DNA from 3 places in the Dactylosporangium sp. NPDC005555 genome. Region 3 is predicted to be linked to each of the others. Evidence: riboswitches for the same ligand, from Rfam matches in the RefSeq annotation. Region 3 holds a riboswitch; each other region holds the start of a gene.

Region 1 (7,829 bases), on a different contig from region 3:
GCGCGGTGCTGACCGCGGCCGGGCGGGTCCTCGCCGCCCGCGCCGAGGCGATCGGGCGTGAGCTCGCCGAGGCGGAGCGGGAGCTGGCCGCCATGTCCGGCCGCGCCGCCGGCCTGGTCCGGGTCGGGGCGTTCGCGACCGTGATCCGGCACATGCTGATCCCGGCCCTGGCCACGCTCGCCCGCGACCATCCGGACGTGACCTGCTCGATCACCGAGCTCGACGGCCCGCCCGCGCTGCGCGAACTGCGCCTCGGCGGCCTCGACGTGACGATCACCGAGCGGGACGCCACGCTGGGCCTGGAGTCGCGGCGGCAGGTCAGCGCCGTGCCGCTCGGCGAGGACCCGTACCGGGTCGTGGTGCCCGCAGGCTGGCCGCCCGTGCACTCGTACAGCGACCTCGCGGACCGGCCGTGGGTCGCCGGGCCGCCGTCCTCGACGACCGGACAGATCCTGGACCGGCTCGGCCGCGAGCGTGGCTTCACCCCGCGGCGGGTGCACGCGTGCGTCGACTATCCGGTCGTCCTCGCGCTCGTCGCGGCGGGTCAGGGCGCCACGATCGCGCCGGACCTGGCGCTGCGGGACGTGTCCTCGTTGAACCTGCGGGTGACCGATCTCCCGGTCGCCGGTGCGCGCCGGCTGGACGCGCTGGTCACCGCCGGCAGAGCGGCCCTGCCGGCGGTGTCGGCGCTGCTGTCGGTGTTAGTAGATTGACATGTGCACGTGGTTGGTGTGGTCGCTGCTCGGGTCGCCCTGACCGCTGCCGTACGAGTGCCAGCCGCCCGCCGGCGTCCAGATCTGCTTGAACCAGATCACGTACATGACGCCGAGCGCCTGGGCGTTCTTCACCAGCCAGGCGGCGAGCTGCGTGCCGTACTCCTTCGACGCGCCGGTCGCCACGCCGCCGAAGTCCTTCGCGTCGGCGGCGAAGTCACAGGCCCGGCCCTTGGGGTGCTCATACGGCTCGCCCGGCGGCCGCCAGCACGACACGAAGTGGCCGAAGCCCGCCTTCTGCACCTGCTGCAGGGCGTGCAGCGTCCGCGGGGTCAGGCAGCCCTTCGTCGTCGGGTCGGCGGTGCCGCACGACTCGGCCGGCCAGGAACCGTCGGCCCGCCGGGGTGCGGGCTCAGCGGCCTTGCCGGTGGTGTTGCCGCTCCACGTGGTGGACGCGTCGACGGCGTTCTTCGACTGGGCGAGGGCCTCCTCGAGCTCGGCCTTCTGCTTCGTCATCACCGCCATGCTGGCCTGCTGCTTGGCGACCTCGGCGTCGATGGTCGCCTTCGTCCTCGTCAGCTCCTCGCGGGCCTTCGTCACCTGCTTGAGCTGTTCGGCGTTGCCGCGCGCGATGACCTCCAGGGTGCTCACGCGGTCGGCGAACACTCCGGGTGTGCCGCTGTCCAGCAGCGTGGCCGCGCTGCGCAGGCCGCCGCCGTTCTGGTAGGCGGCGATCGACATCGACTGGGTGTCGTCGCGGAGCTCGGCGTACCGCGGCTCCAGCTCGTCCTGCTGCCGCTTCAGGGTCGTCTGTCGTGCGAGCGACGCCGTCAGGACGTTCTGCGCGTCGATGTACGCGCGGTTGGTCTCGTCGAGCTTCTTGATGAGCGCAGGGTCGCCACCCTCACTGGCGTACGCCTGTGAGGCCGTGCCGAGCACCACGGCCGGGGTCAGGAGGATCGCGAGCGCCGTCAGGGCGGCGACGATCCACGGAGGTCTGGACATACTGTTCCCTCCATCGGCCGCCTACCGGGTGAGCTGACGGATTCGGGACGGAACAGTCGCCCCTACCGCTCCGATTCGAGCGGATTCACCCCAAGAAACGTGGTTCCCCGGCCCGCTGGGCACGGCTCGCCGCCGGCCCTCGCCGGCGCGGTCAGCACCTACGAACGGGGCCGCCGCCGACCCTAACCACCTGCGCATTCATCCTTTTCACGGACCTTCGGTAACGGCCCGGTGGCGGTCCGCTCGGGGGCTCTGCGGGTGGCTCGAGGAGGTGGTAGGCTAGCCTCCTAGGAAGGTTTGGGGGACATGAACAGGGTCATTGCGGGGTAAGCGGTGATGGTCAAGGCAAGCAACGGAAGGGGTCTCGGACATGTCGAGAAGTGCTACGAGCACACCGGCCACAGTCGAGGACTGCCTGCGCGTCGGCGCCGGCTTCTCCCAGGGGGACAGGGTCTGGATCGCCGAGCAGTTCGCCACGCTCGACAGTCACCTGGCCGGGTTTCCTGTCGACTCCACCGAGTTCGAGGTGTCGGTGAAGGACCGGTCCGCCCGTGGGCAGAAGGTGACCCTGGAGTGCTGGATCGCCGGCCACCAGAAGATCGTCGCGACATCGTCGGAGGAGGACCTGCACGCCGCGATCAACGAGGTCCGCGACGACCTCCGCCGCCTGCTGAGCGACGCGAAGACCCGCCAGGAGCCGCGGCACAACCGTCGCCTCCGCGAGACCACCATCAACGACGTCATCTCGCCCGAGCTGACCCCGGCCCTGGACGCGGCCTCCGTCGGCGCCGACGCCGTCGTCCCGGATCGGCAGGAGCGGAGCGTCTGACGCACGGTTCGATCGCGGGGCGCGGACGTTGGTCCGTGCCCCGCGGTGTTCCATCGTTCGGTGCCGTGTTCGGTGCCGTGTATCGGTGGCTTTGTTCGGTGGCGCCGGCTGTCAGGCGGTGGCTTCGCGGTAGAGGAGCCTTGTGGTGGCGTGTTCATCGAGGGTGGCTCTGACGATGAGACGTTCGAGGCCGGCCAGGAAGCCGAGGGGGCCGCGTTCGCCGAGGAAGCCGTGTTCCGCGCACAGCATCAGTTCCGCGGTGTCGCCGAGGTCGGTGAGGAACATGAAGAAGTTCGCGCCCTTCGGCGTGCGGTCGATGACGGGGGCGCGCAGCTTCGTCGCCGGGAGTGCCGCGTGGATCGCCTCGGGGAGGTCCGACGGGAGCGCGGGCGGGGACTGGTCCTGGGCGGAGAAGCGGGTGTCGTTGAAGAAGCAGTAGCCGTCGGGCGTGATCCCCCGATCGGCGGCGACGTCGGCGAACAGGGCTTCGAGCTTGCCCGGGTCGTATTCGCAGTGGGCGTATGCCAGGAGTGCGGCGTCCGAAGCGCGGTGCAGCAGCTCGCCGACGGTCTCCTCGGCACTTCCCGCAGGGCGGGCGTCGCGTTGCTCGGGGTGGATGTCGAAGGCGAGTCTGAAGAGGGCGTTCTGGTTGAAGGCGCCGACCAGAGCCCGGCTCGCCGGGCGGAAGCGGGTCGCCACGATCATGCGCAGGAGGGCATCGGTCCCGCCGGTGTATGCGGCCAGCTGCAGCGTGATCCCCGCCAGAAGGACCGTCGCCGGCGGGACGCCGAAGCGGGCGGCCAGGCTGTTGGTCGCCAGGGCCAGGGCGGGGGACTGGATCTGGCCCCAGTCGAGGTTGGGCGGGCGGCCGTCGCGGATGCTCTCGATCATGCGGGTGGGGACGCCGGTGAGGTGCTTCGACCAGTAGCTGAGCGCTTTCGCCTCGCGGCGCAGGCCGACGGGGGAGGTCTCGTAGTCGACGCGTTGCAGCGGCTGCTGGCCCGGGTCGACGACGACCGGCGGGTCCTGGAGCAGGTTGAGCAGGTCGCCGCGGACGATCGCGAGGCTCGTGCCGTCGACGGCCATGTGGCTGGCGGCGAGCAGCACGGCGACCGGCTCGTCGTCGCGGACCAGCACCGCGGCCCGCAGCGGCAGGTCGGCGCCGATGTCGAACCATGGTCTGCGCAGCTGCTCGCCGAGGTCGGCGGCGGCCTCGTCGGTGCCATGGTCGCCGATGTCGTGGACCCGCAGCGGGATGTCGCCCTCGCCGACGACCCGTTGCCGCGGCCCTTCGGGGGTGTCGACGTAGAGGGTGTGCAGGGAGTCGTGCCGTTCGACGAGGTGGCGCAGGGCCTCGGCGACGTCGCCGAGGCCGCGGCCGGTGGGGACGGGGCACTGGACGAGGAGGTTGAGGGTCGAGTCGTCCGGTGGCAGCCAGCGGAACACGTCCCAGATCGCGGCCTGCGCCCAGATGAGCGGGCCTTCGGCGGCGCGGCCGGAGCTGAAGTGCACGGTGGTGGGAGGTAAGGGCATCGAGTCACCTTCTGCCGGAACTGGGTCAGGGTGAGCGCCTAGAAGCTACGACCGTCGTTGAACTTTTTCAATCGTCCGTACGAATCTTGCCAACTCCGGTAAAGGCAGCAAACAATGGCGGAGTTCGATAGGTTGGTTCACATGTGGCGGATCACCGTGGACCACACGTGCATCGGGTCGGGTAGCTGTGCGGGCATCGCCCCGGACCGCTTCGAGCTGGACGATGTGCAGGGCCGGGCGCACCCCGTGCGCCAGGACGTCGCACCCGACGACGAAGCCGTCCTCGACGCGATGGCCTCCTGCCCCATGGAGGCGATCAGCGTCGTCGACCTTGCCACCGGCCGGTCCGTCGAGATCTGACCCGCCGCCGCTGGAGGCAGACGGTCGTCAGCGCCGCGCCGGGGGTGGAAGGCGGCGAGTCAGCGCTGCGCCGGGGGGTGGAGGGCGGCGAGGAGGGCGTCGGCGGCCTGGCCGGGGGTCATGGTGCCGGCGCGGACCTGGGCTTCGAGGTCCGGGGCGAGGGCGCGGACCGCAGGGTCGGCGTGCAGGCGGTCCAGCAGTGTGCCGCGGGCGGTCTCCCAGATCCACGCGACCTGTTGCGCCTCGCGGCGGCGGGTGAGGTCGCCGGACGTCGACAGGTGGTCGTGGTGGGCTTCGAGGCGGGACCACAGGTCGGGCAGGCCGGCGCCGGTGAGGCCGCTGCAGGTCACGACCGGCACCTGCCAGGCGGGGCCGGGGCCGGAGCCCTGCAGGAGCCGCAGCGCGCCGGCGAGCTCGCGGGCGGCCTTGCGCGCGTCGGGCTCGTGCGGGCCGTCGGCCTTGTTGACGGCGATGACGTCGGCGAGCTCCAGGACGCCCTTCTTGATGCCTTGCAGCTGGTCGCCGGTACGCGCGAGCGCCAGCAGCAGGAACGAGTCCACCATGCCGGCGACGGCGGTCTCGGACTGGCCGACGCCGACGGTCTCGACCAGGACGACGTCGTAGCCGGCCGCCTCGACGACGGTCATCGCCTCGCGGGTCGCGCGGGCCACCCCGCCGAGGGTGCCGGAGGTGGGGGAAGGGCGCACGAACGCGGCGTCGTCGACGGAGAGCCGGGCCATGCGGGTCTTGTCGCCGAGGATGCTGCCGCCGGTGCGGGTCGAGGAGGGGTCGACGGCGAGGACCGCGACCCGGTGGCCCGCGCCGGTCAGGTGGACGCCCAGCGCGTCGATGAACGTGGACTTGCCGACGCCGGGGACCCCGGTGACACCGACGCGCCTGGCCTTGCCCGCGTGCGGGGTCAGCGCGACGAGCAGCTCCTGGGCGCGGGCCCGGTGGTCGTGGCGGGTCGACTCCACGAGGGTGATCGCCCGCCCGATCGACGCCCGGTGCCCGGCCAGCACCCCGTCGAGCAGGGTCTCCGTCACGAAGACACCGCCGTCGTCATGGGCGCAGCTGGGCGAGGAGGTCCAGGGCCGCGTCGGCGATCACCGTGCCCGGCGGGAAGATGGCGGCGGCGCCGGCGGCGCGGAGCTCGTCGAAGTCCTGCTGGGGGATGACGCCGCCGACGATGACGAGGATGTCGTCGCGGCCGAGGGCGGCGAGGGCGTCGCGCAGCGCGGGGACCAGGGTGAGGTGCCCGGCGGCGAGGGAGTTGACGCCGACGATGTGCACGTCCGCCTCGACGGCCTGGCGGGCCACCTCGTCCGGCGTCTGGAAGAGCGGGCCCACGTCGACGTCGAAGCCGAGGTCCGCGAACGCGGTCGCGACGACCTTCTGCCCGCGGTCGTGCCCGTCCTGGCCCATCTTCGCCACCAGGATGCGGGGGCGGCGGCCCTCCGCCTCGGCGAACTCGGCGGTCGCGGCTCGCACCCGTTCGATGTTTCCGGCGTCGCCGGCCTCGTCGCGGTACACCCCGGAGATGGTACGGATCTGCGCCGTGTGCCGCCCGAACACCTTCTCCAGCGCGTCGGAGATCTCGCCGACGGTGGCGTGCGCGCGGGCCGCGTCGACGGCCAGGGAGAGGAGGTTGCCGTCGGACGCGGCGCCGGCGGTCAGGGCGGCGAGCGTCGACTCGACCAGGCCGGTGTCACGTTCGGCGCGCAGCCGGGCCAGCTTCGCCAGCTGCTGGGCGCGGACGGAGGAGTTGTCGACCTTCAGGACCTCGATGGGTTCGTCGGCGTCGGGCCGGTACTTGTTGACGCCGATCACCGGTTGCCGGCCGGAGTCGATGCGGGCCTGGGTGCGGGCCGCCGCCTCCTCGATCCGCAGCTTCGGGATGCCCTCGTCGATCGCGCGGGCCATGCCGCCGGCGGCCTCGACCTCCTGGATGTGCTGCCACGCGCGGGCGGCGAGGTCGTGGGTGAGGCGCTCCACGTAGGCGCTGCCGCCCCACGGGTCGATGACCCTGGTCGTGCCGGACTCCTGCTGCAGCAGCAGCTGCGTGTTGCGGGCGATCCGCGCCGAGAAGTCGGTCGGCAGGGCCAGGGCCTCGTCGAGGGCGTTGGTGTGCAGCGACTGCGTGTGGCCCTGCGTGGCGGCCATCGCCTCGACGCACGTGCGGACCACGTTGTTGAACACGTCCTGCGCGGTCAGCGACCAGCCCGACGTCTGGCAGTGCGTGCGCAGGCTCAGCGACTTCGGGTTCTTCGCGCCGAACTCGCGCACGAGCTTCGCCCACAGCAGCCGCCCGGCGCGCAGCTTGGCGACCTCCATGAAGAAGTTCATGCCGATCGCCCAGAAGAACGACAGCCGCGGCGCGAACACGTCCACGTCGAGGCCCGCGTCGCGACCGGCGCGCAGGTATTCCACGCCGTCGGCGAGGGTGTAGGCGAGCTCCAGGTCGGCGGTCGCCCCGGCCTCCTGGATGTGGTAGCCGGAGATGGAGATCGAGTTGAACTTGGGCATGTGCGAAGAGGTGTACCGGAAGATGTCGCTGATGATCCGCATCGACGGCGTGGGCGGGTAGATGTAGGTGTTGCGGACCATGAACTCTTTGAGGATGTCGTTCTGGATGGTGCCGGACAGCTGCTCCGGCGCGACGCCCTGCTCCTCCGCGGCGACGATGTAGAGCGCGAGGACCGGTAGTACCGCACCGTTCATCGTCATGGAGACGCTCATTTTGTCCAGCGGGATGCCGTCGAAGAGCTGCCGCATGTCGAGGATGGAGTCGATGGCGACGCCCGCCATGCCGACGTCGCCGGCGACCCGCGGGTGGTCGGAGTCGTAGCCGCGGTGCGTGGCGAGGTCGAACGCGACGGACAGGCCCTTCTGCCCGCCGGCGAGGTTGCGCCGGTAGAAGGCGTTGGACTCCTCGGCGGTGGAGAACCCGGCGTACTGGCGGACCGTCCACGGCTGCGTCGTGTACATCGTCGGGTAGGGGCCGCGCAGGTAGGGCGCGATCCCCGGGTACGTGTCGAGGAAGTCGAGCCCGTCGAGGTCCGGCGGCCCGTAGACCCCGGCGACGTCGATGCCCTCGGGGGTCTGCCAGGCCTCGCCCGGGTCCACGGGGGTGGCGTCGACGCGGGGGGTGCCGAGGGCGACCTCGGTGAAGTCGGGGATCACGGCGCCACCAGTCCCAGGTCCGAGTGCGTGCGGCGGAGCACCTCGAGGGCGTCGCAGCCGGTGTACAGGTAGTCGTCGACGTGCTCGTAGCCGGCGGGTCTGCCCGCCAGCCACACGGTTTTGACGCCTTCGGCCTTGAGCCGGCGCGCGGTGTCCTCGGCCTGCTCGGCGTAGGAGCGGTCGGAGCCGCAGATGCAGGCGACCTC
Region 2 (7,829 bases), on a different contig from region 3:
GATCAGGATCTCCTGGACCCCGAAGCCGATGGTCCGCGCGTCGGGGTCGCCGGCGATGGCCGCCGCCGTGTAAGCGCCGATCGCCAGGAAGAACGCGTGCCCGAGCGACACCTGGCCGGCGTAGCCGGTGACGATGTTGAGCCCGATCGCGCCGATCGCGGTGACGCAGGCGAGGCCGAGGAGCTGCAGCAGCTGGTCCTCGACCAGCCACGGCAGCGCCGCACCGACCGCGAGGAGGATCCCGGCGGCCACCTTCTTCGAGGTGGTGTCGAGCAGCGCCAGCTCCTGGTTGTAGGAGGTGCGCAGCAGTGGACGGTTTCTCATACCCTTTCGACCTCCCGGGTGCCGAACAGGCCGTAGGGGCGCACGAGCAGGACCAGGAACATCACCACGTAGGGCGTGACGACGGAGATGTTGCCGCCGAGCCACGGCACCGAGCCCTGGTAGGTGGCGGTGAGCTCCTGGACGGTGCCGACGGCGAGCCCCCCGATGACGGCGCCGGGCAGCGAGTCGAGGCCGCCGAGGATGATCACCGGCAGGGCGGTCAGCGCGATCAGCCACAGCGACTCGCTGACGCTGCCGCCGACCGCGGCGAACGTGCCGGCGACCGCGGCGAGGGCACCGGCGAGGGCCCATGACAGCGCGAAGACCGATCCGACGCTGACGCCCTGGGCGAGCGCGGCCTCCTGGTCGTAGGAGGCGGCCCGCATGGCCAGTCCGGTCCGGGTGTACCGGAAGAAGAGGAACAGCAGGGCGATGAGGACGGCGGTGGTCAGGACCATCGCCACGTGCCGCTGCTCGACCTGGACGCCGCCGGGCAGCTTCCACACCTTCAGGCCCCACGGGTCGCCGACCTGCCGCACGTCCAGGCCGATGGCGCCGTTGACGACGACCCGGACGGCGATGTCGATGCCGAGCGTGATGATCGCGACGGTGAAGACCGGGCGGCCGATCATCGGCCGGACCGCGAGCCGCTCGACGCCCAGCGCGATGCCGCCGGTGAGCACGGCGGCCGCGGCCAGGGCGAGGAAGAAGCCGAGCGGCCCCACCAGGTAGGTCACCAGGACGGCACCGGCCAGCATGAACGCCGGCTGGGCGAAGGAGATGACCCGGGTGGCCTTGTAGATGATCACGAACCCGAGGCCGAGCAGCGCGTAGACGCTGCCGGTGCCAATGCCACGCAGGACGCTCTCGAGGAAGTCCTTCACACTGATCCCCCCACTCGGCTCCCGTACATGTCTTCGACGAGCGCGGAGAAGGTCGTGGCGACGGCGCCGCGGCGGACCTTCTGCGTCGCGGTGAGCTCACCGTCTTCGTGGTCGAGCTCCTTGGGCAGCATCCGGAACGTCTTGACCTGCTCGACCGGGTTGTGGCCGGCGTTGACCGCGTCGAGCACGCCCTGGACGAGGGCGAGGACCTCGGGCTTGGCGGACAGGTCGCGGTAGGTGGTGTAGCCGATGCCACGGCGCTGCGCCCATTCCCCGACGGTGTCGAGCTCGATGCCGATGAGCGCGGTCAGGAACGCCCGCCGGTCGCCGATGACGACCGCCTCCTTGACGAACGGCGACGCCTTCAACGCGTTCTCGATCTCGCTCGGCGCGACGTTCTTGCCACCGGCGGTGATGATGATGTCCTTCGACCGGTCGGTGATCTTCAGGTGGGTACCGTCGAGCAGCACGCCGACGTCGCCGGTGCGCAGCCAGCCGTCCGGGGTCATCGCCTCGTCCGTCGCCGCCTGGTTGCGGAAGTAGCCGGCGAACGTGCCCGGGTGCCGGGTCTGGATCTCGCCGTCGTCGGCGATGCGGATCTCGACGCCGGAGTGCGCCTCGCCGACCGTGCCGAGCCTGACCCGGCCGGGACGGTTGGCGGTGCTGATCGCGGTGTTCTCGGTCATGCCGTACACCTCGTACATCGGCACCCCGATGCCCATGAAGAACCGCAGCACGTCGGGGGCGATGGGGGCGGCGCCGCTGGCGGCGTAGCGGACCCGGCGGACCCCGATGCGCTCCTTCAGCGCCCGGTAGCACAGCAGCCAGCCGATCGCGTAGCGCAGGCGGCTGCCCGCGGTGTGCCGGCCGCCGTTGGCCTCCAGGGTGGCGCCGATCCGGTCGGCGACCCGCAGCCACAGCCGCGCGTTGGTCCGCTTGATCAGCGACGCGCCGGCCAGCCGGACCGTGACGCCGGCCATCATCTTCTCCCAGATGCGGGGCACCCCGAACAGGATCGTCGGCTGCACCTCGCGCAGGTCGGCCTGCACCGTCGCGATCGACTCACCGAAGTGGACGGTGACGCCGGCCGCGGCGTTGAACCAGACCGTGAAGACCCGCTCCGCGACGTGGCACAGCGGCAGGTACGACAGGGTCAGGTCACGCGGCCCGGGTGGCGGGTCGGAGAACCCACCGCCCTCGACGAGGACCCGGATCGCGAAGTCGACGTTGGCGACGGTGAGCATCGCGCCCTTGGGCCGCCCGGTGGTGCCGGACGTGTAGATCAGCGTGGCGACGTCGTCGCTCTCCGATCGCAGGTCGACCGGCTCGCCGTCCTCGTGGGACGCGAGGAGGTCGCTCCACGCGATGAGCTTCGGGTTCGTGTACCGGCCGCGGATGCCCCGGGGTTCCAGGTACACGATCCATTCGAGGTCGGGGCAGTCGTCGAGCACGGCGAGGGCCTTGTCGACCTGTTCCTGGTCCTCGGCGAAGAGGATCCGCGCGCCGGAGTCGGCGAGCATGTGACGCACCTCATCGGGTGGGTTCGTCGGGTACAGCCCGACGGTCGCCGCCCGGACCGCGACGGTGGCGACGTCGACGAAGAGCCACTCGGAGCGGTTCTCCGACTGGATCGCGACGCGGTCGCCGGGCTGGACGCCGAGCGACCTGAGCGCCCGGGCGACGGTCTCCGCGGTCTTCCAGTAGTCGCGCCAGGTGATCTCGCGCCAGATACCGCGGTGCTTCTCCCGCAGCGCGACGGCGTCGGGCGTCCGCTCCGCGTGCTGTTTCACGAGTTCGGCGATGGTCATGCCGCCACCTCCGCTGCGCTCCGGCGTCGGCCTGACCTGACACCGCGCCCACGATGCCCAGGCGCTCCGCTTCGCTCCGGCCTGGTCATGCCGCCTCCACCTCGCCCAGATAGGCGCGCAGGACGTCGGGGTTGTTCTGCACCTCGGCGGGGGTGCCGGTGGCGACGGGCACGCCGAAGTCGACGACCATGACCCGGTCGGCGAGGTCCATGACGAGGCCCATGTCGTGCTCGACGAGGATCATCGGGATGCCGAGCTCCTCACGGACGTCGAGGATGAAGCGGGCCATGTCCTCGGTCTCCTCCAGGTTCATCCCGGCGACCGGCTCGTCCAGCAGCAGCAGCTTCGGCTCCATCGCGAGTGCCCGGCCGAGCTCGACGCGCTTCTGCACGCCGTACGGCAGCAGCCCCACCGGCAGGCGGCGCCACTGGGCGAGCTCGAGGAAGTCGACGATGTCCTCGACCACGGCCCGGTTGGCGATCTCCTCGCGCCGGGCGCGGCCGAGCCACGCGATGGCGGCGAGGGTGCCGTAGCGGATGTGGTGGTGCCGGCCGAGCATGAGGTTCTCCAGCACGGTCAGGTGCTGGAACAGCTCGACGTTCTGGAAAGTGCGGGCCACCCCCAGCTTGGCGACCTTGTCGGGGCGCAGGCCGGTGAGCTCGACGTCGTCGAGCAGCACCCTGCCCTGCTGCGGCCGGTACACCCCGGAGATCACATTGAAGATCGACGTCTTCCCGGCCCCGTTGGGCCCGATGACGGCGAAGAGCTCGTCCTTGGCGACGGTGAACGAAACACCGTCGATGGCTTTGACGCCGGCGAAGCTGAGCCGGACGTCTTCGAAACGCAGCACGGCGACTCCTTTTGTTGCTACGACAGCCAGCGTTTACGGCGCTTGTAGTGCTTCACGTCGCGGAAGGACCGTTCGGCCCGTCCCAGGTAGAACTCGCGGATGTCGTCGTCGGCGAGCAGTTCGGCGGCGGGCTTGTCGAGCACGACCTTGCCGGTCTCCAGCACGTATCCGTGCTCGGCGATGGACAGCGCCATGGTCGCGTTCTGCTCGACCAGCAGCACGCCGGTGCCGGCCCGGTTGATCTGCACGATCAGGTCGCGGACCTGCTCCACCAGGCGCGGCGCGAGGCCGAGGCTGGGTTCGTCGAGCAGCAGGTACGTCGGGTCCGACATGAGCGCCCGCCCCATCGCCAGCATCTGCTGCTCGCCGCCGGAGAGGTATCCGGCGATGCTGCCGCGGCGCTGCGCGAGGACGGGGAAGAGGTCGTACATGCGGTCCATGGCCTCGGCCCGGCCCTTCGGGCGGGTGTGGGCGCCGAGCCGCAGGTTCTCCTCGACGGTGAGCTCGGCGAAGGTCCTGCGCCCTTCCATCACCTGCGAGACGCCGCGGCGGACCACGGCGGCCGGCCGCAGCCTGTGGACGGGCTTCTCGTCGAGCGTGATGGCGCCCTTGGTGATGGCGCCGTCGTGGACGCCGAGCAGGCCTGACAGGGCCCGCAGCAGCGTGGTCTTGCCCGCACCGTTCGCGCCGAGCAGCGCGACGATGCGTCCTGGTGGGACCTGCAGGCTGACGCCCCGCAGGACCAGCATCACGTCGTCGTAGACGACCTCGAGGTTCTGGACACGCAACATCCGGTGACGCTCCTCCGGGGGTGTTCGGAGTGGGCGAACTATGTGCATCGACGGTGAATAAAGTTACGTGTATTTAACCGGGTTCCAGAGCAGAATCAAGCCCCAATTGTGTGTCCGTCAACACCGTCTTCAGTGGTGCATCACCGTCCGATGTGGAGCGACAACTCGTGGTGATACGGACTTTCAGTACAATAGATATTGAACGACTCGCACGGGTTTCGCTTCGCTGGTGATCACGTTAAGTTAGGTCCCGGCCTGCCCGGCAGTCCGTCGCCCAGCCCGGGCGGCGCCGGCAAGCGCCGCCGAATCGAGCGCCGTCACGGCGCTGTGCGAGCCGGGGACCCAGGTTCCTTGGGGTGAATCCGCGAAGCCGCGGTAGGGCGCACTCTCTTCCCGCCCGAACCCGTCAGCTAACCCGGTAGGCGGTCGGTGAAGAAGGGTCATCCCTTGTCCGTCGGACACCGCGCCAGACGATCCCTGCTGCGCACCCTGATCATCGGGGCCGTGTCGCTGGTCATCGTGGCGCCCGCGAGTGTCGCCAAGGCCGACCCCACGCTCGCCGAGATCGAAGCCCAGCTCGACAAGGTGGGCGACGAGTTCGAGGCGACGGTCGAGGCCTACAACAAGGTCAACGAAGAGCTCGCCAACGCCCAGGCGGCCAACGCCGAGCTGCAGAAGAAGCTGCAGCCGTTCGAGGCCAGCGCGGCCGCCGCCACCGCCAACGTCGACGTGCTCGCGGTCGCCGCGTTCAAGACCTCGGGCAACTTCGCCACGCTGTCGGTCATCCTCGGGTCGCAGTCCTCCGACTCGCTGATCGACCAGCTCTCCACCCTGCAGCAGATCAACAAGCACCAGCAGTCGGAGATCGGCGCTCTGAAGGTCGCCAAGGCACAACTGGCCGACGAGCAGAAGAAGATCGACGACACGATCGCCGCGGAGAACGCGAAGAAGGCCGACCTCGAGGTCCAGAAGAAGAAGATCGAGGGCGACGTCAAGAAGCTCGAGGACCTCAAGCGCCGGGCCTCCGCGGCCGGCAGCACCAAGACCGCTGCGGCGACCAAGCCGGCCGGTCCGCCGCCCGCGGTGTCGGGCGTCGCCGGCAAGGCCGTCACCTTCGCGTGGAACCAGATCGGCAAGCCCTACAAGTGGGGCGCCGCCGGTCCGGGCAGCTACGACTGCTCCGGTCTCACGTTGGCGTCGTGGAAGGCCGCCGGCACGGGCATCCCCCGGATCGCCCAGGACCAGTACAAGGGCACCGCCCGTGTCTCGCAGGCCGACGCCGCTCCGGGTGACCTGGTCTTCTTCGGCTCCTCCACCGACAAAATCACCCACGTTGGGCTCTACATCGGCGGCGGGGAGATGATCCACGCGCCGACGACCGGCAAGACCGTGCAGAAGTCCTCGATCAACCGCAGCAACCTGCGGGGCTTCGGCCGCGTCAAGGTCGTCGCCTAGTCCCGTCCTTCCCAAGAGGCCATGCCCGGCAAGATTGGGGCATGGCCTCTTGGGATCCCGATCAGTACAGCCGCTTCGCCGAGGAGCGGGCGCGGCCCTTCCACGAGTTGGTCGCGCGCATCACGACCACCGCGCCGGTCGCGGTCGTCGACCTCGGCTGCGGGCCCGGCACGCTGACCGCGACCCTGGCAACGCGGTATCCGGACGCGGCGGTGCTCGGCATCGACTCCTCCCCCGAGATGCTCGCCGAGGCCGCCCCGCTCGCCACGCCGCAGCTGTCGTTCCAGCTCGGCGACATCGCCGGATGGCGGCCCCAGCGCGGCTCGGTGGACGTCATCGTCGCCAACGCCTCACTCCAGTGGGTCGACGACCACGCCGCGCTCATGCCCGTCCTCGCCGCGGCGCTGGACGACGGGGGCACCCTGGCCTTCCAGGTCCCGACCGGCGGCCCGGTCCTGGACTTCCTGGATCCGGGCGTCGCCGGCCCGCGCGGCGCGTCGCCGGTCCAGGAGCCGGCCTGGTACGTGCGGACCCTGTCGGCGCTGGGCCTCACCGTGGACGCGTGGGAGACGACCTACCTCCACGTGCTGCCGGGCGAGGACCCGGTGCTGGAGTGGTTCAGCGGCACGGGGCTGCGCCCGTATTTCGCCGCGCTGTCCGGTGCGGAGCTCGACGACTTCCGCGCCCGGGTCGCGGCGCACCTGCGCGAGCGGTACCCTCGCGAACCGTTCGGGACGATCCTGCCGTTTCCGCGTCTGTTCGTGGTGGCGCGGCGAACCTAAGATCTCGCCCGTGGAGCAATCGCGCAGCCGCCGCAGTTCGGCGAAGATCGTGCTGACCGTCATCGCCGTCCTGGCCGTCCTGTGCTGCTGCGGCGGTGGCGCGGGCGCGTTCTTCTTCTTCAACGGCGCCACGAAGGCCGCCGGCGAGGCGACCTCGGCGTTCCTGACCGACCTGCAGGCCGGGAACCTGACGGCGGCCTACGACCGGCTGTGCGACGCGACGAGGTCCCGCTACGAGCAGCCGTCCTTCGCCGAGGTGGTCAACCGGCGCAAGCCGGTCTCGCACGACGTGCACTGGGGCGGCGGGTACGACAACAGCAACGGCCGCGAGACCGCCTCGATCACGGCGGACATCTCCTACGCCGGCGGCGGGCGGGACGCGCACACCTTCCAGCTGACGAAGGACGCCGGCACCTGGGAGATCTGCGGCGACCCGTACTGACGCAGCGTCACCGACCTGGGAGCGCCCGGGGCGTCCGGCCGCGCTCACCGCGCTCGGCACCTTGCGTGACGATCAGTGACCTAAACGAGACCTAAGCGTCCCACGATGTGGAAGCAGCCCCCGACCGGTCCGGTCAGGGGCTGCGCGGTTTCGGTAGCGGCGTCGTTGTCGGCTAGGCGGCCTGGAGGCCTTCGGCACGGGCCAGCTCGCGGAGCCGGCCGAGGGCCTGGATCTCCAGCTGACGGATGCGCTCGCGGGACAGCGAGAACCGGCCCGCGACCTCGGTCAGCGAGTGCTCGCGACCGTCCTCCAGACCGTAGCGGGCGCGCATGATGCCCGCGGACCGGTCGTCGAGGTGGTTGAGCAGGCCCTCGATGCGCTGGCGCTCCAGGGCGGCGAGGACCACGTCCTCCGGCGACGGCGCGTCGGAGTCGGAGACCAGGTCGCCGAGGCTGGTGTCGCCGTCGTCGCCGACAGGGGTGTCGAGCGAGAC
Region 3 (5,340 bases):
ATCGACGACCTGGACGTGCTGCGCCACGGCGGTATGCCGGTCCTGTTCGACAGCGTGTACGCGCCTTCGACGCTGGGGTCGTTCCTGCGGACGTTCACCCACGGCCATGTCCGGCAGTTGCAGGCCGCGGGACGGCAGTTCCTGGTCCGGCTGGCCGGGCAGGCACCGTTGCTGACCGGCGCCGACGCGGTCACGTTCGTCGACGTCGACTCGCTGCTGCGCAGGGTCTACGGCAAGCAGAAACAGGGCGCCGCGTTCGGTCACGCCAAGATCGGCGGATACCAGGTCCTGCTGCGGGGCCTGAACCCGCTGATCGCCACGATCAGCACCCCGGACGCGGCACCGGTGATCGCCGCGACCCAGCTGCGCGCCGGCAACGCCGGCTCAGCCCGCGGCGCGGCAGCCCTGGTCGCCGAAGCCGTCGCCACGACCAAGGCCGTCCTGGCGGCGCAGTCCACCACCACGGCCACCACCACGGCGTCGCCCGCAACGGCGGTACCGAGCGAGATCGTGGTCCGTGCAGACTCAGCGTTCTACTCCCGGACGGTGATCACCGCCTGCCGCCGCGGCCGGGTGCGGTTCTCCGTCACCGTCCGCATCGACGCCAAGGTGCGGCGGGCGATCGCCGCGATCGGCGAGGACGCCTGGACCGAAATCCGTTACCCACAGCCGGTCTGGGACGACGACCAGCAGCGGTTCATCTCCCGCGCGCAGATCGCCGAGACCACCTACACCGCGTTCGAAGGCACCCGCCACGAAGTCACCGCCCGGCTCATCGCACGCCGCGTCCCGGACCTCAACAAATCCACAGTGGACGATCAGGGTGAGCTCTTCACCGTCTGGCGTTACCACGCCGCGTTCACCGACAGCCCGTACGTCCTCGTCCAGGCCGAAGCCCAGCACCGCGGCCACGCCATCATCGAACAGGTCTTCGCCGAACTCATCGACGGACCCCTCGCCCACCTACCATCGGGCCGGTTCAACGCCAACAACGCCTGGCTGGCCTGCATCGCCATCGCCCACAACCTGACCCGCGCCGCCGCCACCCTCGCCGGACGACCCCACGCCACAGCCCGCGCCGCCACCATCCGCAGACACCTCATCAACATCGCCGGCCGGATCAGCCGCCACGCCCGCGAACTCACCATCCACCTGCCGCAACACTGGCCCTGGCAACACAACTGGCTACGCCTGTTCACCAACGCACACGCCCCACCCACCTGACCATCCACAGGACAGACACACGCAGCCGACGCCGGCCACCCCCCAGCACCAGACCCACCGAGCCACCGAGCGCACCGACAAACCGGCCGGTCACCCCCACACGCCCCGATCAACACTCCAAGATCATGAACTGACATCAGCACAGCGTCGAAATTTCATCGGTGGATCAGGGCTGAGTCGCATCAGGACAGCTGACAGTTGAGCCAATGGCACGCTAATGGCCCGCGGTGGGTTTCGAGTGACCAGACATGCAAGAGGCCCTGGCTGGACATATGTCCTGACCAGGGCCTTTGTCGTGGAGCGGGTGAAGGGAATCGAACCCTCACTGTCAGCTTGGGAAGCTGATGTTCTGCCATTGAACTACACCCGCGAGCGACGCCTACTGTACCGAATCCGCGGGCGTCGTGCACGGACCATTCCGGCGGGCTCTGGGAACTCGGGCTAAGCGGTCGCGCCAGAGGGTCCTGGTGGAGGTGAGGGGGGAGTCGCGTTGGACGATCATCGCTACCTCGATGGTGAGGGCGTAGAGCTTCCAGTCCACGCGTTGGGCCGCTCGCATCTGCAGGGCGAGGGAGGCCACGACCAGGGGATCCATGACCGGGGCAGCGTGGCCTGAGAGATACGCCTCGTCGGAGGTGTCTTCGGCGGGGAAGCTGTGCAGCGCGTAGCGGCCGTCCCGGTCCAGGTCGTGGCGCTTCGGGGAGGGGAGGATGAAGCAGTAGAGGCCCTCGTCGGTGATGACGGGCATCACGGGGTGGACGCGGGGTCCTCCGTCGGGGCGGATGGTGGCCAGGTAGCCCATGCCCGGGCCGTACTGACAGATCAGGGTGCGGATGGCCGTCGCCAGGAGGGGCTCGGCCGCGGAGAATGAAGCCCACGTCGCCATGCCTCCAAGTTACTCGTACACGTGTACGAAAAGTGTGTGATTCCACGAATGAAGGACAATGGTCCGGTGGGTGACACCGACGCGCTGATCGACCTCCTCAGGAAGTTCAACCTCGAGGCAGACCGGTTCGTCGAGGTGTTCACGCGGGCGCACGGGTTGCACCGCACGGATATGAACGCGGTGGCGTACATCTGGCGGGCAACGGAGGAGGACACGCCGCTCACGCCCGGGGAGCTGGCCAGGACGCTGAGGTTGAGCCCGGCGGCGACGACGGCGCTGCTCGACCGGCTCGAGCGGGCCGGCCATGTCGAGCGGCGGCACGACCTGGCGGATCGGCGTCGGGTACACCTCGTGATGCAGCCGTCGGCGAAGGACCTGGCGCAGGCGTTCTTCGCGCCGCTGGGGCGGCACATGCGCGGGGCGCTGGAGGAGTTCGACGAGGAGGAGCTAGCGATCACTACCAAGGTCCTCAGAAAGATCAACGAGGCGACCGCGAAGGCCACTGAAGAGGCGGCGTAATAGGGTCACAGACGTGCTGCTCTCCGACCGTGACCTGACAAAAGAGCTCGCCGACGGCCAACTCCGGCTGGAGCCCTTCGAAAAAGACCTGGTCCAGCCGTCGAGCATCGACGTGCGGCTCGACCGCTGGTTCCGGGTGTTCAACAACCACCTGTACACCCACATCGACCCGGCGACGCAGCAGGACGATCTCACCGCGATGGTCGAGGTCGAGGACGGGCAGCCGTTCGTGCTGCACCCGGGGGAGTTCGTGCTCGCCTCGACGCTCGAGGTGATCAGCCTCGGCGATCAGCTGGCCGGCCGGCTGGAGGGCAAGTCGAGCCTCGGGCGGCTCGGGCTGCTGACGCACTCGACCGCGGGGTTCATCGACCCGGGGTTCTCCGGGCACGTGACGCTCGAGCTGTCCAATGTGGCCAACCTGCCGATCATGCTCTGGCCGGGGATGAAAATCGGGCAGCTGTGCATCTTCCGGCTGTCGAGCCCGTCAGAGCATCCCTACGGGTCCGCGGTCTACGGCAGCAGGTACCAGGGCCAGCGCGGCCCGACGGCGAGCCGCTCCTATCAGAACTGGCGCACCTGGCCCACAACGACGTAAGGGGGCCGAAGCCCCCCTTGGTCGAAACCGGAAACTAGCCCACTCTGCCGTATCCCGCGATCGGCGCACTGTCGATCTTCTTCATGCGGACCACGTCGCCGCTGGTCGGGGCGTGGACCATCCAGCCGCCGCCGACATACAGGCCGACGTGGTGCAGGTCGCTGTAGAAGAAGACCAGGTCGCCGGCCTTCAGGTCGGCGCGGGTGACGCGCTTCGTGTCTGAGTACTGCCACTTCGTGTAGTGGCGCAGCGTGTGGCCGGCCTGCTTCCACGCGTACAGCGTGAGGCCCGAGCAGTCGAACGTGCTGGGACCCTCGGCCGCCCACACGTACTTCTTGCCGATCTGCTGGCAGGCGACCTGCGCGGCCTTCGCGGCGTCGCCGCCGGAGTATTCGACCGGGCAGGCGACGGGGCGCAGCTCGCCGGTCGCGCCGCCGGACCCATACGCCTTGGTGCGCATGTCGTTGAGCTGCTTGATCTCGGCGTTGATGGTGGTCTCTTTGGCCGCCATCTCGGCCTCGGCGGCCTTCTGCGTGGCGATCAGGTCGTCGAGCGGCTTCTTCTGGTCGTCGAGGACCTTCTTGCTGTCCATGACGTCCTTGATGCCGGCGGCCTCGTCCTTGGCCAGCATGTTGAGCATGACCAGCTGCTCGGCGAAGGTGTCCGGCGAGCCGGTCGTCATCAGCGCGTTGAAGCTGGAGACGCGGCCGGTCTTGTACTGCAGGACCGAGAACGCGCTGACCCGCAGCAGGGCGGAGTCGACCTGCGCCTGGAGCGGGTCGATCTGGTTCTTGAGTGCCGTCTGCTTCGCCAGGTTGGCCTTCAGCTCGCCCTTGAGCTGGTTGTGCTGCTCGATGATGGGCTCGACTTCATTCCACTTCTTGTCGATCTGCGCTTCGAGCTCGGCCGGGGTCGGGTCCGCCTTGGCGGCTCCGGTGATCCCGATGGCGAGCGACAGGCCGCCGAGTGTAGCGACGAGGAGCCGAACCAGACGGTTGGGCCGCATCGAGGAGATACTCCTTCTTCCAGCCGCCTACCGGGTTAGCTGACGGGTTCGGACGGGAAGGTCGTCCTACCGCGACGTGTCGCGGATTCACCCCAAATGGCGCAGGTGGGTCCCCGGTTCAAAGAAAAATTCGACTCGGCGGTGCCGTCTGGCGCGCCCGTGCTGGGCGCGGACATCCATCCGACCGGAATTCACGTTATGGCGACCGCTCCGAACGGGCAAGTCGATCCTCGATTGTTGTCCGAATTGGGCGAAAAGTCAGGCCACTCCGGCGACAAACACGTCATCAATTGCACCGATGAACTGGTCGTTGTTCGCACTGGTGCCCTTGCCACCAATACAGAGGGGATCCGGGTTCACTATGGACAGTGACGAAGGGATCGGCGATCTTCCCTTGATCCGACCGTCGACAGCCACTGTGAGCAGGGCGTCACTGCGCGAACACTCGATCTGGTGCCACCGTCCGTCGGCCACGGTCAGCGACGCGAGGGCTACATAAATGGTAGGTCCAGAAGTGCCGACAATCACACAACTGGGACGCCCCGCGGCACCGTCCACCTGCAACTTGAACTGACTGCCACCGACCGAGAACCCTTTTTGCAGCACATTGGCGCCCTTGGAAGTCTCATCCGGCGCTACGAGCACACTGGCGCCATAGGTGAACGCGCCCTGTCCCGGATTGAGGAATTCCGCGGGGCCGCTCTGCAGGATGGCACGTGCACAACTCTCCGCACCGTAATGCTCACACGGCTGCGGAAATCGCACCGCGAGTCCGCCGTTGTGCGGCACCGTCGACAGGTCCCCGCCGGCCTTGCGGACCCGCAGCGGCAGCCGGCCCGCACCGTCCAGGACTGGACCGATGATGCCGCTGTCGAAGGAGTACCGGATGCCGGTCGCCCGATGCGCGGCGGCCGCCGCCGAGGACGGCTGGACCACCGCGGTCGGTGCGGCGGAGACCGAGGCACGACCGGAGGACGGCCGGGCGGAGGGCGTCTCGGCAGGCACTCGACGAGCCGCGCAGCCACTGGCCGCGACCACCGAGGCAAGCGCAAGTAGAACGGGGGGCCACATACGCATAACCGGACATTATGCCGAAATGCGGATGCTGAA

What was found. Region 3 has a riboswitch for cyclic di-AMP ahead of ABZS58_RS02680 (NlpC/P60 family protein). Riboswitches for the same ligand answer to the same signal wherever they lie in the genome.
Region 1: linked by a shared signal. The riboswitch ahead of ABZS58_RS29840 (hypothetical protein) and the one ahead of ABZS58_RS02680 (NlpC/P60 family protein) in region 3 are both predicted to bind cyclic di-AMP.
Region 2: linked by a shared signal. The riboswitch ahead of ABZS58_RS22280 (NlpC/P60 family protein) and the one ahead of ABZS58_RS02680 (NlpC/P60 family protein) in region 3 are both predicted to bind cyclic di-AMP.

Annotation. Positions count from the first base shown of each region.
Region 1 is NZ_JBEXDG010000030.1:76,945-84,773, forward strand. Features, by position in the region: gene ABZS58_RS29835 (LysR substrate-binding domain-containing protein) at 1-713, shown strand, start outside; gene ABZS58_RS29840 (hypothetical protein) at 702-1,718, opposite strand; cyclic di-AMP (ydaO/yuaA leader) riboswitch at 1,721-1,860, opposite strand; gene ABZS58_RS29845 (HPF/RaiA family ribosome-associated protein) at 2,089-2,547, shown strand; gene ABZS58_RS29850 (condensation domain-containing protein) at 2,659-4,080, opposite strand; gene ABZS58_RS29855 (ferredoxin) at 4,222-4,440, shown strand; gene meaB (methylmalonyl Co-A mutase-associated GTPase MeaB) at 4,500-5,486, opposite strand; gene scpA (methylmalonyl-CoA mutase) at 5,503-7,566, opposite strand; gene ABZS58_RS29870 (methylmalonyl-CoA mutase subunit beta) at 7,620-7,829, opposite strand, start outside.
Region 2 is NZ_JBEXDG010000019.1:19,757-27,585, forward strand. Features, by position in the region: gene ABZS58_RS22255 (branched-chain amino acid ABC transporter permease) at 1-324, opposite strand, end outside; gene ABZS58_RS22260 (branched-chain amino acid ABC transporter permease) at 321-1,208, opposite strand; gene ABZS58_RS22265 (long-chain fatty acid--CoA ligase) at 1,205-3,016, opposite strand; gene ABZS58_RS22270 (ABC transporter ATP-binding protein) at 3,102-3,866, opposite strand; gene ABZS58_RS22275 (ABC transporter ATP-binding protein) at 3,884-4,657, opposite strand; cyclic di-AMP (ydaO/yuaA leader) riboswitch at 4,948-5,096, shown strand; gene ABZS58_RS22280 (NlpC/P60 family protein) at 5,105-6,112, shown strand; gene ABZS58_RS22285 (methyltransferase domain-containing protein) at 6,154-6,894, shown strand; gene ABZS58_RS22290 (hypothetical protein) at 6,905-7,336, shown strand; gene ABZS58_RS22295 (sigma-70 family RNA polymerase sigma factor) at 7,509-7,829, opposite strand, start outside.
Region 3 is NZ_JBEXDG010000002.1:4,147-9,486, forward strand. Features, by position in the region: gene ABZS58_RS02655 (IS1380 family transposase) at 1-1,224, shown strand, start outside; tRNA gene ABZS58_RS02660 (tRNA-Gly) at 1,521-1,594, opposite strand; gene ABZS58_RS02665 (pyridoxamine 5'-phosphate oxidase) at 1,604-2,110, opposite strand; gene ABZS58_RS02670 (MarR family transcriptional regulator) at 2,177-2,629, shown strand; gene dcd (dCTP deaminase) at 2,643-3,224, shown strand; gene ABZS58_RS02680 (NlpC/P60 family protein) at 3,259-4,230, opposite strand; cyclic di-AMP (ydaO/yuaA leader) riboswitch at 4,239-4,381, opposite strand; gene ABZS58_RS02685 (LamG-like jellyroll fold domain-containing protein) at 4,489-5,166, opposite strand.